2 regions of the Phyllobacterium sp. TAF24 genome follow, and region 1 is predicted to be linked to the other one. Evidence: riboswitches for the same ligand, from Rfam matches in the RefSeq annotation. Region 1 holds a riboswitch; the other holds the start of a gene.
What was found. A riboswitch is a leader RNA that binds a small molecule or an ion and turns the genes downstream of it on or off. The one in region 1 is predicted to bind glycine.
Positions count from the first base shown of each region.

Region 2: it holds a riboswitch for glycine, as region 1 does, so the genes downstream of both, gcvT (glycine cleavage system aminomethyltransferase GcvT) here and AB4Y96_RS14095 (D-amino acid dehydrogenase) in region 1, are expected to answer to the same signal.

Region 1 covers NZ_JBFRDN010000014.1:122,514-129,236, reverse strand. Annotated here, with positions in the region: gene AB4Y96_RS14110 (Na+/H+ antiporter) at 1-510, shown strand, start outside; gene ilvD (dihydroxy-acid dehydratase) at 527-2,380, opposite strand; gene AB4Y96_RS14100 (Lrp/AsnC ligand binding domain-containing protein) at 2,552-2,788, opposite strand; glycine riboswitch at 2,893-2,979, shown strand; gene AB4Y96_RS14095 (D-amino acid dehydrogenase) at 3,196-4,470, shown strand; gene AB4Y96_RS14090 (hypothetical protein) at 4,494-5,438, opposite strand; gene AB4Y96_RS14085 (autotransporter assembly complex protein TamA) at 5,548-6,723, shown strand, end outside.
Region 2 covers NZ_JBFRDN010000051.1:16,517-22,857, forward strand. Annotated here, with positions in the region: gene gcvP (aminomethyl-transferring glycine dehydrogenase) at 1-2,766, opposite strand, end outside; gene gcvH (glycine cleavage system protein GcvH) at 2,777-3,145, opposite strand; gene gcvT (glycine cleavage system aminomethyltransferase GcvT) at 3,151-4,254, opposite strand; glycine riboswitch at 4,405-4,501, opposite strand; gene AB4Y96_RS25285 (adenylate/guanylate cyclase domain-containing protein) at 4,632-5,639, opposite strand; partial or broken gene AB4Y96_RS25290 (MsnO8 family LLM class oxidoreductase) at 6,013-6,341, shown strand, end outside.

The DNA.
Region 1 (6,723 bases):
ATTCTGACGCTGCCGCTGTTTCTTTATGATGGCTCGTTGTTTCCGGCCCGTGATCTCGTCATCTTTCTTGCAACGGGGGTGATCATCCTGTCGCTTATTATGGCGAGTATCGGTCTGCCCCGGCTTCTGCGCAACATTGATCTGCCAGTCGAGGACTCGAACCAGCGTGAAGAGGATTATGCGCGTATTGCGGCGGCGGAAGCGGCCATCATGGCAATCGAGCGCGCCCAGCACGATCTCGCGTCAGGGCGCGCCGATGCTGACATTTATACGGATGTTGCCAACCACATCATGGAGCTTTATCGCAAGCGCATTGATGGGCGTATGCATCTGGGCGAGGAGCGCGAAGAAGTGGCGCGCAGTGAAGAGATCGAGAAACTGCTGCGCATCACGGCGCTGAGGGCAGAGCGGCAGGAAATCCATCGCCTTGTCAGGGCAAGACGGCTCGAAAGCACCATTGCCACGAAGATGGTCAGGGATATCGACCTACTGGAAGCGCGCTTCCAGTAGGTCGGTTTGATCCAGGTTAGTTCCAGTCATCCGGAATCTGGCGAACGGCACCCTTGGCGGCGCTGGTGGCCATGGCGCCATAAGCGCGCAGTGCCGTTGTGATCTTGCGCTTGCGCTTTTCCTCAGGCTTCCAGGCGGCAGTGCCCTTGGCTTCCATCTGCGCGCGGCGGTCAGCCAGAACAGCATCGTCCACATCAAGATGAATCCCACGGTTCGGAATGTCGATATTGATGATATCGCCGTCCTGCACCAGAGCGATGAGGCCACCTTCAGCCGCTTCAGGTGAAACGTGGCCAATGGAAAGACCTGACGAACCGCCGGAGAAACGACCGTCGGTAATCAGGGCGCAGGCTTTGCCAAGACCTTTTGATTTCAGATAGCTGGTTGGATAGAGCATTTCCTGCATGCCGGGTCCGCCGCGAGGACCTTCATAGCGGATCAGCACGATATCACCGGGCTTGATGCCGCCATTGAGAATGCCCAGAACAGCACTGTCCTGACTTTCGAAAATGCGGGCGGGGCCAGAGAATTTCAAGATCGAATCGTCGACACCGGCGGTTTTGACGATGCAGCCATCTTCCGCCAGATTGCCGTAGAGAACAGCAAGACCGCCATCCTTGGAATAGGCGTGCTCAAGATTGCGGATCACACCCTTTTCGCGGTCGAGATCAACATCGGCGAAGCGGCGTTCCTGACTGAATGCGACCTGTGTCGGAACACCGCCCGGCGCAGCCATGAAGAAATCATGCACCGACTTGTTCTTGCTGCGCACCACATCCCAGCGGTCAAGTGCCGCGCCGAGATTGGCCGCATGCACTGAATAAACAGACGTGTCGAGCAGACCCGCACGGTCAAGTTCGCCGAGAATGCCCATGACACCACCCGCATGATGCACATCTTCCATGTGCACATTGGCAACGGCAGGCGCAACCTTGCAGAGAACAGGCACGCGGCGCGACAGACGATCAATGTCACTCATGGTGAAATCAACCTCGCCCTCATGGGCAGCGGCCAGCAAATGCAGCACCGTATTGGTTGAGCCACCCATGGCGATGTCAAGCGTCATGGCATTTTCAAATGCTGCGAACGAGGCAATGGAGCGCGGCAGAGCCGTTTCATCATCCTGCTCGTAGTAGCGGCGGGCAAGATCAACCACCAGATGACCAGCCTCGACAAAGAGGCGGCGACGATCCGCATGGGTCGCCAGTGTCGATCCATTGCCGGGCAGGGACAGGCCGAGCGCTTCGGTCAGGCAGTTCATGGAATTAGCGGTGAACATGCCGGAGCAGGAGCCGCAGGTTGGGCAAGCGGAACGCTCGATGGCCTTCACTTCTTCGTCGGAAATGCGGTCATCGGCGGCAGCCACCATGGCATCAACCAGATCAAGCTTCTTTTCCTTGTCATCCCAGACAACCTTGCCCGCTTCCATTGGCCCGCCGGAAACGAACACCACGGGAATGTTGAGGCGCAATGCCGCCATCAGCATGCCCGGCGTGATCTTGTCACAATTGGAAATGCAGACCATGGCGTCGGCGCAATGGGCGTTGACCATATATTCGACGCTGTCGGCAATGATTTCACGCGATGGCAGCGAATACAGCATGCCGTCATGGCCCATGGCGATGCCATCATCGACAGCAATCGTGTTGAATTCCTTGGCGACGCCGCCAGCGCTTTCGATTTCGCGCGCGACAAGCTGGCCGAGATCTTTCAAATGGACGTGGCCCGGAACGAACTGTGTAAAGGAATTGACCACAGCAATAATCGGCTTGCCGAAATCCTCATCCTTCATGCCGGTCGCGCGCCAGAGCCCGCGGGCACCTGCCATGTTGCGGCCATGTGTGGTTGTGCGTGAACGATAAGGAGGCATAGTCGAAATCCTGCTGAGAACGGGCGAGGGAGCATCTCTATAGAAAAAGCGCTCTCCTGCAAAGAATGGAATTTTATTGCCTGAAAAGACAAGTTTTATTGCATTGATTACATAATGCAGATGCGGGGCGCATGAAACGAGACGTAATGTCTCGCCTCGCGCCCACTCCGGTCAGAACGCGGTGAAGGTCAGCGTTGTCAGCGAACGGGCAATACCCGCAATGTCGAGCACGTTCTCATTGATGAACTTGCCGATATCCTGATCCTCTGGAATGTAGACTTTGGCCAAAAGATCAAACTCGCCGCTGGTCGAATAAAGTTCCGAAACGATCTCCCGCTCGAATAGCGTTTTTGCAACCTCGTACGTCTTGCCGGGTGCGCATTGCAGTTGCAGAAAGACAGGCTTCATGAGTTCCTCCAGGTGGGTATGCCGCTTTTATCAAGCATAATTGCTGTAACGCTTCTTAGCCAGTTGTTCTCTTCTCGCAACTGCGATATATATCTCGCGTTCGCACAGACTATCTGGGAGAGACCGGTAAAACCGGCGCCGATGGAGCAACCGCCCCGGAAACTCTCAGGCAAAAGGACCAGAATAGTCTAGAACATCTGGAGAGAGGTATGCCCTGCAAAGGTTGTACCCACCGAAGGAGAAAGCCCTGCCCGGTCGAATGACCGGAAAACGGTGCCGACGACACGGGTGGCAAACACCCGGCGGGCGCTCAAAGGGCCAAGCTCTCAGGTTCCGTGACAGATGGGGTTTCGTGCCGTTTTGAACGGCGAAACTGAAACCATGTGTTGCTTGAGGACCGCTATATCATGACCCATATCGCCATTATCGGCGCCGGAATCACCGGCGTAACGACTGCCTATGCGCTTGCCCGTCAGGGTTATTCCGTCACCGTTTTTGATCGCAACCGTTATGCGGCCATGGAAACGTCCTTCGCCAATGGTGGTCAGTTGTCGGCCTCCAATGCGGAAGTGTGGAACAGCTGGTCGACGGTACTCAAGGGTATGAAGTGGATGTTGCGCAAGGATGCGCCGCTCCTGATGAACCCGAAGCCTTCCTGGCACAAATATTCCTGGATGGCGGAATTCGTGATGAACATTCCGCATTACGAAGAAAACACCATCGCCACGACCAAGCTTGCGATCGAAGCCCGCAAGCGCATGTTTGAGATCGCGGCCGATGAAAAGATCGACTTCGATCTGGAAAAGCGCGGCATCCTGCATATTTACCGCTCAAAATATGGCTATGATCACGCCGTCAAGGTCAACAAGCTGCTGGAAGCTGGTGGCCTTGATCGTCGCGCTGTGACCAATGAGGAAATCCGCAGCATTGAACCTGCGCTGAATGGCTCTTTCCATGGCGGCTTCTTTACGCCGTCTGATTCTACAGGCGATATCCACAAGTTCACCCGTGGTCTTGCTGCCGCTGCCATCCGCCACGGTGTTCGCTTTATAGGCGATGCCGATGTCTCGGCGTTGAAGCATGGCACCGACGGCGTTGTGGTCGAATGGGGCAAGGCGTCGATTGCCAATGCGGAAACCGAGACCGAGCGCTTTGACGCGATCGTTATCTGCGCCGGCATTGCCAGCCGCAAGTTTGCTGCCCAATTGGGCGACCGCGTCAACATCTATCCGGTCAAGGGCTACTCGATCACCGTCAATCTTGACGATGCCGAAAGCCAGAAGTCAGCGCCATGGGTCAGCCTGTTGGATGATGATGCAAAGATTGTCACCAGCCGTCTTGGCGCGGGCCGCCTGCGCGTCGCCGGTACTGCCGAATATAATGGCGAAAACCGTGACATCCGTCATGATCGCGTTAAACCGTTGGTTGATTGGAGCCGTGATCTCTTCCCGGGCATGGATACGTCAAATGTCGTGCCATGGGCCGGTTTGCGTCCAATGATGCCGAACATGCTGCCGCGCGTTGGTGCGGGCAAGCGTCCGGGTGTATTCTACAACACCGGCCATGGTCATCTGGGCTGGACCCTCTCGGCTGCTACGGCGGAAATCGTTGCTGATCATATCAGTGCCGCGATACCGGTTGATACCAAGCCGCAGACCGGCTGGCTCGCCGCTGCAGAGTGATATTTCAAAGGGTGCCTGTCATTTCAGGCGCTCTTTCTATTGTGCTCGACGAGATAGCGCGTGGCGAGTGCGATGTGCCGGGGGATAGGCTTGTCCTTGCGGAAATCTGCAATGAGGCGACGCGAGATTTCCAGCGCCGCCGCCATGCCATCAAGGCTCATGCCAAGCTCATCCATGGCCTCTCTGAACTGACCATTGTCGAACATGGCCGGGGCGAGGCGCTCAAGCCATATAGCGGAGAGTTCTGCGCCATCCTCCCATTCGATCGCATTTCCATCTTCGTTGACTTTGAGTGTTAAGAAGAGGGCATCATTCGTTCGCAGGGTAATGAAAATGCGTTTGCTTGCGAGGGCGGGCATTGTGTCGATAATCTGCGTTTCGCCGGTCCGCCACCTGATTTGAACCTTTCGCTCATTGAGAGCAATTGCTTCGTCAATACGAGGTAGAGGCGCGCCAACAGATATAATATCATCATCCATTACTGCTGTTCCATTCATCTTCAAGGAATCTCCTGTGCTGGAATGCCCATTCACGTACAACCCGGTAATCGCCATTGCGAAGCGAACCTTGCAAAATTGATAGATCCGCCAAGGCAACGATAGCCTCACGATCAGGTGTGATGACGTGAAAGTGGGGCGGGTTATGATCTTCGGCATAAATTTGAATTTTGATATTTCCGATTCTGGCGATGGTCGGCATTCAAAATATCTTTCGATAAAATAGTGCATTGCATGCACTTTGTCAATAAATAGTGCGCAATGTGCACTCAATATCAAGTGCGCGCGAATGGGATGAAACATGAATATTTTTATCAGCAGAGGTATTGGGCAAACTATTGCACGCACCACATAAAAAGTGATTGCAGGGCCAATCCTGCTTGTATCGCGGTTTTGTGGCCATATAGCCACTAATGCTGGGTTGCATGGCCCATCGGGCGCCATTGCGGGTTGGCCCGCTTTTCCCAACATGTTATCGTTTTCTTAAGCTCGAAGGGCGAATTTTAGCAATTGCAGGCGGCGTGCGCGCGTTTCCTGCAGTGTGTCTTTGTGTTTTAATGTGTAGGGAATTTGCTGGTTGATGGACTTCAAGCGCCCACAGGCCAGTTGTTTCGGTGCCGCATTGCTGGCCCTTACGGCTTTTGTCTCGCCTGCCCAGGCCTTTGATCTTTTCGGCGTTCATCTCTGGGGTGCCAAAAAGGAAGATGATGCCGATTCGGTGATCGCCGATCCTCAGAAATACACGGTTGAAACCGCCGCCTCCACAAATGATCAGACCAAAACGCTTGTGGAAGGCGCGTCAGGCCTTTTTGCCGACAAGGAAAAACCAGCCTCCGGCGCGGCGGGACTGCTCGCCAAGGCGCGGGGCGACTACCGGCGCATTCTCGGCGCTCTTTATGCGGATGGCCGCTATGGTGGAACCATCAGCATTCAGGTCGACGGCAAGGAAGCCAGCGATATTCCGCCCGATGCTGTGCTGTCCGATCCTGCCAAGGTGGTTATCTCGGTTGATCCCGGTGCGCAGTTTCTGTTTGCATCTGCTCGCGTCAAGAACATGGCGCCACCGACGCTTGATCCAAAGGATTTTGTCGAAAGCCCCGAAAAGGAAGGCTATATCGCTGGTGAGATTGCCCGCTCCACCGCCATCGTCAAGGCCGAGCGCCTTGTGGTCGATGCCTGGCGCCAGCAGGGGCATCCCAAGGCGAAGATTGTAAGCCGCGAGGTAGTGGCCGATCACGAGAACAACCGGATTGATGCGACCATTGATGCGGATCCCGGCGCGAAAGCTGGTTTCGGCCCGGTGCAGGTCAAGGGCACCGAGCGCATGGACCCGGAGTTCGTCGCGTTCATCACTGGTCTGCAACCCGGTCAGGAATACGATCCCGACGAGATCGAAAGGGCCAAGAAGCGCCTGTCGCGCCTCGAGGTCTTCCGTTCGGCACGGATTGAGGAAGGCGATGCCATTGGCAAAGATGGCTTGCTACCGATCACGGTAGCGGTGCAGGAGCAGAAGCTGCGTCGCTTCGGCGTCGGTGGCAGTTATTCGACGCTTGATGGCGTTGGGCTTGAGACATACTGGCTACAGCGCAATCTTTTTGGCCGGGCGGAACGCCTGCGCATTGACGCCAAGATCGGCGGTATTGGCAGCCAGTCCTATGATCCCTCGGAATACAGTTATTTGCTCGGTGCAAGCTTCACAAAGCCCGGCGTCTACACACCCGATACGGATTTCATCGCGTCGTTGATCGGTGAGCGC
Region 2 (6,341 bases), on a different contig from region 1:
GACGAGATTGCGATCACCGGCCACATTGTCGATGCGCGATACGGGAGGCCAATATTTCGGGTTCTCTTCGCTCTCACCGGCCGGAAGGCTGGCTTCCCTGCGGCTATAAGGATGCGACCAGTCATCGGCCAGCACGTCGCCGGATGGATGTGGTGCATTGACCAGCGGATTGTCATCACGCGGCCAGACCCCGCTGGCAACCTTTTCGGCTTCTCCGGCAATGAGGATCATCGCATCGCAGAAGCGGTCGATTTCCCGCTTTGATTCCGATTCCGTCGGTTCGACCATCAGCGTACCGGCAATCGGCCAGGACATTGTCGGCGCATGGAATCCGTAATCAATAAGACGCTTGGCAATATCCTCGACGCTGATCCCGGCACTGTCTTTGAGAACACGGGTATCGAGAATGCACTCATGCGCAACACGGCCATTACTTCCCTTGAACAGCACGGGATAGTGGCCTTTCAGCCGCTCAGCGATGTAATTGGCGTTGAGAATGGCCATTTCCGTTGCACGTTTGAGACCCGCACCACCCATCATGCGGATATACATCCATGTGATTGGAAGGATGGATGCGCTGCCAAACGGTGCCGCAGAAACCGCATGCTGCGATCCCTTGGCGACATGTCCAGGCAGGAACGGAGCCAGATGCTTCTTCACGCCGATGGGGCCAACACCCGGTCCGCCGCCACCATGCGGAATACAGAAGGTCTTGTGCAGGTTCATATGGCAAACGTCGGCGCCAATATCACCTGGACGGGCAAGCCCGACCAGCGCATTGAGGTTGGCACCGTCAAAGTAAACCTGTCCGCCATGCCGATGAATGACCGTACAGATATCCTTGACGCCTTCCTCGAACACACCATGCGTCGAAGGATAGGTGATCATCAGCGCCGCCAGATTGGCACTGTGCTGTTCCGCCTTTACCTTAAGGTCTTCAAGGTCAATATCGCCAGCCTCTTCGCAGGCCACAACAACAACGCGCATACCAGCCATATGGGCACTGGCCGGGTTTGTACCATGGGCTGATTCTGGAATGAGGCAGATGTCGCGATGATCATCACCCCGGTCCAGATGGTAACGGCGAATGGCCAGAAGACCGGCATATTCACCCTGACTACCCGCATTAGGCTGCAATGAGACGGCATCAAAGCCGGTAATCTCCGAAAGCCAGCTTTCCAGATCGTCGGTCATCGACTTGTAACCAAGCGCATGATCAGCCGGAGCAAACGGATGCACATTGGCAACGCTGTTCCAACTGACCGGCAGCATTTCTGCCGCAGCATTGAGCTTCATCGTGCAGGAGCCAAGCGGGATCATGGCGCGATCAAGCGCCAGATCCTTGTCCGCCAGACGGCGCAGGAAACGCATCATTTCGGTTTCCGAACGCTGCTGATGGAAAACGGCCTGCGTCATAAAACCTTCCGTCTGCCTTTCGCCGGGCAAGGTAGCCTTTGCTTCGGCCGGCAGCTTTGCACCGAAGAGAGTAACCAGCGCCGTCAGATCATCTTCCGATGTTGTTTCATCGACTGTAATGCCTAGCCGGTCCTGATCGACAATGCGCAGCAGACGTCCATTCTTTTCGGCCTCGGCTGCGATTGATGCGGCCTTGCCAGGAACAGTGACGGTAACAGTATCGAAGAAATGCGATCCGGCGATGGAAAGTCCGGCCCCCGTAAGAGCAGCCGCCAATCGCGAAGCCTGTACATGCACACCGCGCGCGATAGCCTGAAGACCCTGCGGACCATGCCAGATGGCATAAGATACAGCCATATTGGCGAGCAGCGCCTGTGCTGTGCAGATATTGGATGTCGCTTTGTCTCGGCGGATATGTTGTTCACGCGTCTGCAAGGCAAGGCGGTAACCTGCCCGTCCCTTGCTGTCGACGGACTGACCAACCAGACGGCCCGGAATAAGCCGTGTCAGCGTTTCGCTGACAGCAAGATAAGCAGCGTGCGGGCCACCATAACCAATCGGCACACCAAAGCGCTGCATGGAACCAGCGGCAATATCAACACCTGACTTGGCAGGTGGCGGCGTGATTGTCAGAGCCAGCGGATCAGCAACTGCGATAACCAGCGCCCCGGCGGCCTTGGCTGCCTGAATGACCGAGGTATAATCACCATAAACACCAAATGTATCCGGCCATGGAACGATGATTGCTGCAACACCCGCATCAATTTCGCCCTCGTCGACGGTCATCCCAAGCGGCTCGGCACGGGTCTTGACCACATCGACGGTCTGCGGATGCAAAGCACCTGCGATGACAATACGCTCCCGCTTTTCGCGATGATGGCGATAGGCAATACCGACCGCTTCGGCAACAGCCGTCGCTTCATCCAGAAGTGAAGCGGATGCAACCGGCAGACCTGTAAGCTCTGTCACCAGCGTCTGGAAATGGAACAACAGTTCGAGCCGGCCCTGGCTGATTTCCGACTGGTAAGGCGTATAAGCCGTATACCATGCGGGGTTTTCAAAGAGATTACGCAGGATAACGGCTGGCACATGGGTGCCGTGGTAACCCTGTCCGATAAAGCTCTTATGGGTCTTGTTTTGCCCCATCTTGGCCGCGAGTTCCGCCAGAGCCTCAGCTTCGCTGGCGGCTTCGGGAATATCGAGTGGGCGCTCAAGGCGGATCGACTTCGGCACGGCCTGTGAGATCAGGGTTTCCAGCGATGGAATGCCAAGGGCGGCCAACATGGCGCGCGAGCCTTGCGTGCTTGGGCCAATATGGCGATCAGCAAACGGGAATACGGTGTCTTTCATCATCATGCCTTCAGCCAATGATTGCTTTGTAGCCAGCCTCATCGAGAAGGCCGGTCAGCTGGTCCGGATTGGACAGCTTCATCTTCCACAGCCAGCCATCGCTGGCGGCCGCTGAATTGACCAGCGATGGATCGCTTGTGGTCGCATCATTCACTTCGGTGACTTCACCGTCGACAGGCGCATAGACGTCAGATGCGGCCTTGACGGATTCAACAACAACGGTGGGATCGCCCTTGGAGAGGGACTGACCAACATCCGGCAACTGGACAAAAACCAGATCGCCGAGCTGATCCTGTGCGTGGTCGGTAATGCCGACTGTCGCAATGTCATTCTCGACGCGGACCCATTCGTGATCTTCGGTAAAGTAAGTGGCTGCCATCTCAATTATCCTTTGTGGTAGCGATGTGGAGTAAAAGGGAGTGAATGAATTTCCACGGGGATGCGGTTGCCCCGCACCTCAGCAAAAACCTTGGAACCCAGCGCAGATAAATCTTTGCTGACATAGCCCATGGCAACTGGGAAACCAGCCGACGGGCCAAACCCGCCTGATGTGACCAACCCGATCTTGGTGCCATCAGCATCAAAGAGTTCAGCATCAGTGCGTACCGGCTGCCGCCCCTCGGGTTTCAAGCCAACACGCTTCTTGGTCGAACCCGTTGCGATCTTGGCAAGGAGTGCCTCGGCACCGATAAATCCGGCTGCCTCGCGCACGGGCTTGGTGATAGCCCAGAGCAATCCAGCATCAACAGGGTCATAATCAGGCGTAATGTCATGGCCGTGCAGACACAGGCCGGCCTCAAGACGCAGGCTGTCGCGGGCGGCAAGCCCAACCCATGCAACGCGATCATCGGCAAGCAAGCGTTTAACCAGCGCGCGCGCGTCAGCTTCGGGGAAACCGATCTCAAAACCATCTTCACCCGTATAACCGGAGCGGCTCATGAACCATCCCGGTTTCGGCTCAAATCCATGCATGAAAGCAAGATCGGTCCCGGCAATACCGGCATCGCGCAGCACATTCACGGCCTCAGGTCCTTGAATGGCGAGGAATACCCGGTCCAGCGCATCGATCTTGCAGTCGAATCCCTTGGCCACACCACGCAGGTGCGCCTCATCAGCTGCCGCATTTCCTGCGTTGGCGACGACCATGAAATGCTCATTCCCCAGACGGGTAATGATCAGATCATCGAGAATACCGGCTTCGTCATTCAGGAAGAAGGTGTACTTCGATTGACCCGTCTGCAGCGCAGCCGCATCAAGCGGGCAAGCGCGCGAAAGCAGCGCCGCAGCTTCTGCTCCAGCAACATCAAACAGCTGCATATGCGAGATGTCGAACAGGCCAACCTTCTCACGCGTGTGCAGATGTTCCTTCATCACACCAAGCGGATAGGTGATTGGCATAGACCAACCAGCGAAACCGCCAAAGCGCGCGTTTGCGGCCTTGTGCAGATCATCGAGCGGCAGTTGTTTCAGATTTTCTTCAGTGCCCATTTTTACTCCAGAGACGTGCAAAGACCTCCGCCATAGAGCGGAACATTTCTTTGCCCCTCTGTCGGAAGCCTGAGAGACTCGCCCAGCCAGGACCCCTGACTGAACTTACACCTTCGGCGCGGAGTTTCCCCCGACTTTCCAGAGTTGCCTTCCCGGTTTGCGGTTCCTGGTACCTGAGAGATTTCGGGCGATTTCCCCTTCGGTGGCCTGCATATTTCTATGCACGACACTCTCCCGCAAACTGACAGGGCCGAAGCCCTCGACAGCCCGGACCATAGCGCAACGGCCTTTGCCTGTCATCGTGCAAATGGCCGATTTGCCGCTTTGTGGACAGAAATTGTCTGAATGAGAATACTCGCAAGCTGGACACCAGACTTTCACCGCGTCAGAGCGATCACCCCAAGTGCCTGTCCCCTACCCTTTACGCCGTGCAAACCCAGATAATCAGCTTTGATTTCATTGGATAAACTCATGCGCTGCGCCAAGTCAGTCGAGATCAAAACCGGTGCTTCCAGTGTCCGGCAAAGGCTTTCAAGGCGTGCTGTCGTATTCACCGTATCGCCAAAGTAGGTGATCTTGTGGTGATCGACCCCGATTTCGGCTGTGATGATGGGGCCTCCATGCAGCGCAGCACGCAAAGCTGGAACCTGCCCGAATCGCTCCAGCCATTGAGCCGTGTTCTTTTCGATTCCATCCAAAATATCAAAGACGCAGCGCACGCAGCTTGCGTCCTTAATGCCGCGATCGATAGGCCAGGTGATGATGGCAGCATCGCCGACATAATCATCAATGGCACCATGATGACGCCGGACCGGCTCGGCAAATGCAGCGAACAGTTCTCCAAGAAACTGCTGAGCCCGCAGATCACCATGTTCTTCGGCAAAAGTTGTCGACCCAACCAGATCAATGAAGAGAAACACGCGTTCTTCTGCCACCGGCTGACGGTAGCGGCTGATGAGAAGGTTCGCAAAAATATCGCGGCCCAGCAAATCCCGCACCCGCAAGATGAATATCATGATGCTCAATACACCAAGCGTATAGAACAATACCTGCGGTGAAAGGATCGCGGCCTGCCAGAATGTTCCGTTGAGCCATCCGAAGTACCACAGAATTATACCGCAAACGGCATTACCAAAACTGATCAACACATAATCAGCTACCAATGCCGTCACGAGAAAGCCCGCCGTCGGCAATGTGTTTATCCATGCGCGCAGTTTTGGAAAGATAACGCCGCGCTCGAAAGCCAGAATCGGCGCACAAATCGAAAGGGCAAATATTGCGCCAATGTAATAGCCCTCGCTGTATACTATCAAACTGTAGAGATAGCCGCTCGCGGCAACTGCGGTAAGCACGAATATCCAGAAGCCGATCGAATTTCTGCGCATGCCCCGCTCCCATCTCATTCAAATTGTCAGAAACCTATCTCAAGGCGTGCTTCTAACGTCATTCCCTTATGCCTCACTGGATCAGTATTAGCCCAATAGACAGATGCTATAGCCTGTTATCCATTTGAAGAATTCATTGATAGACCAATACAAGTCACATCCCCATGTCGCGTGCAGTATTTCGGCTTGCAAGGGTGGCACGTTGAAATTTAACCAATGAAGTGAAGAATATTAATACAGTTTCGCCGCTGTTTTTTAGCAAAGCGTTCTTTGACGCCCCCCGAAATTCGGGAAAATCTAACTGCCTCTGAAACGGAGTCCTAGCGCTCAATGGCGATGCGTGACTTCAATCACATGGAGGCCATACCCTAAAATGGGCTATGCACTGAGTTTGCTCGATAAAAGTCCAATCCATGATGGCGAGACGGCCAGCACGGCGCTGAAACGCACAGTCGCGCTGGCCCGTCAGGCCGAACAATGGGGTTTTCATCGCTTCTGGGTTGCCGAACATCATGACACACCTGCTTTGGCAAGTTCCTCCCCTGAAGTGTTGATTGCCTTCCTGCTCGCCAACACAACACGCATTCGCGTTGGTTCTGGTGGTGTCATGCTGCAGCACTACAGCCCTTACAAGGTGGCAGAGAATTTCAATCTGCTTGCCGCCCTTGGACTGGATCGCGTAGATCTTGGCGTCGGAAAAGC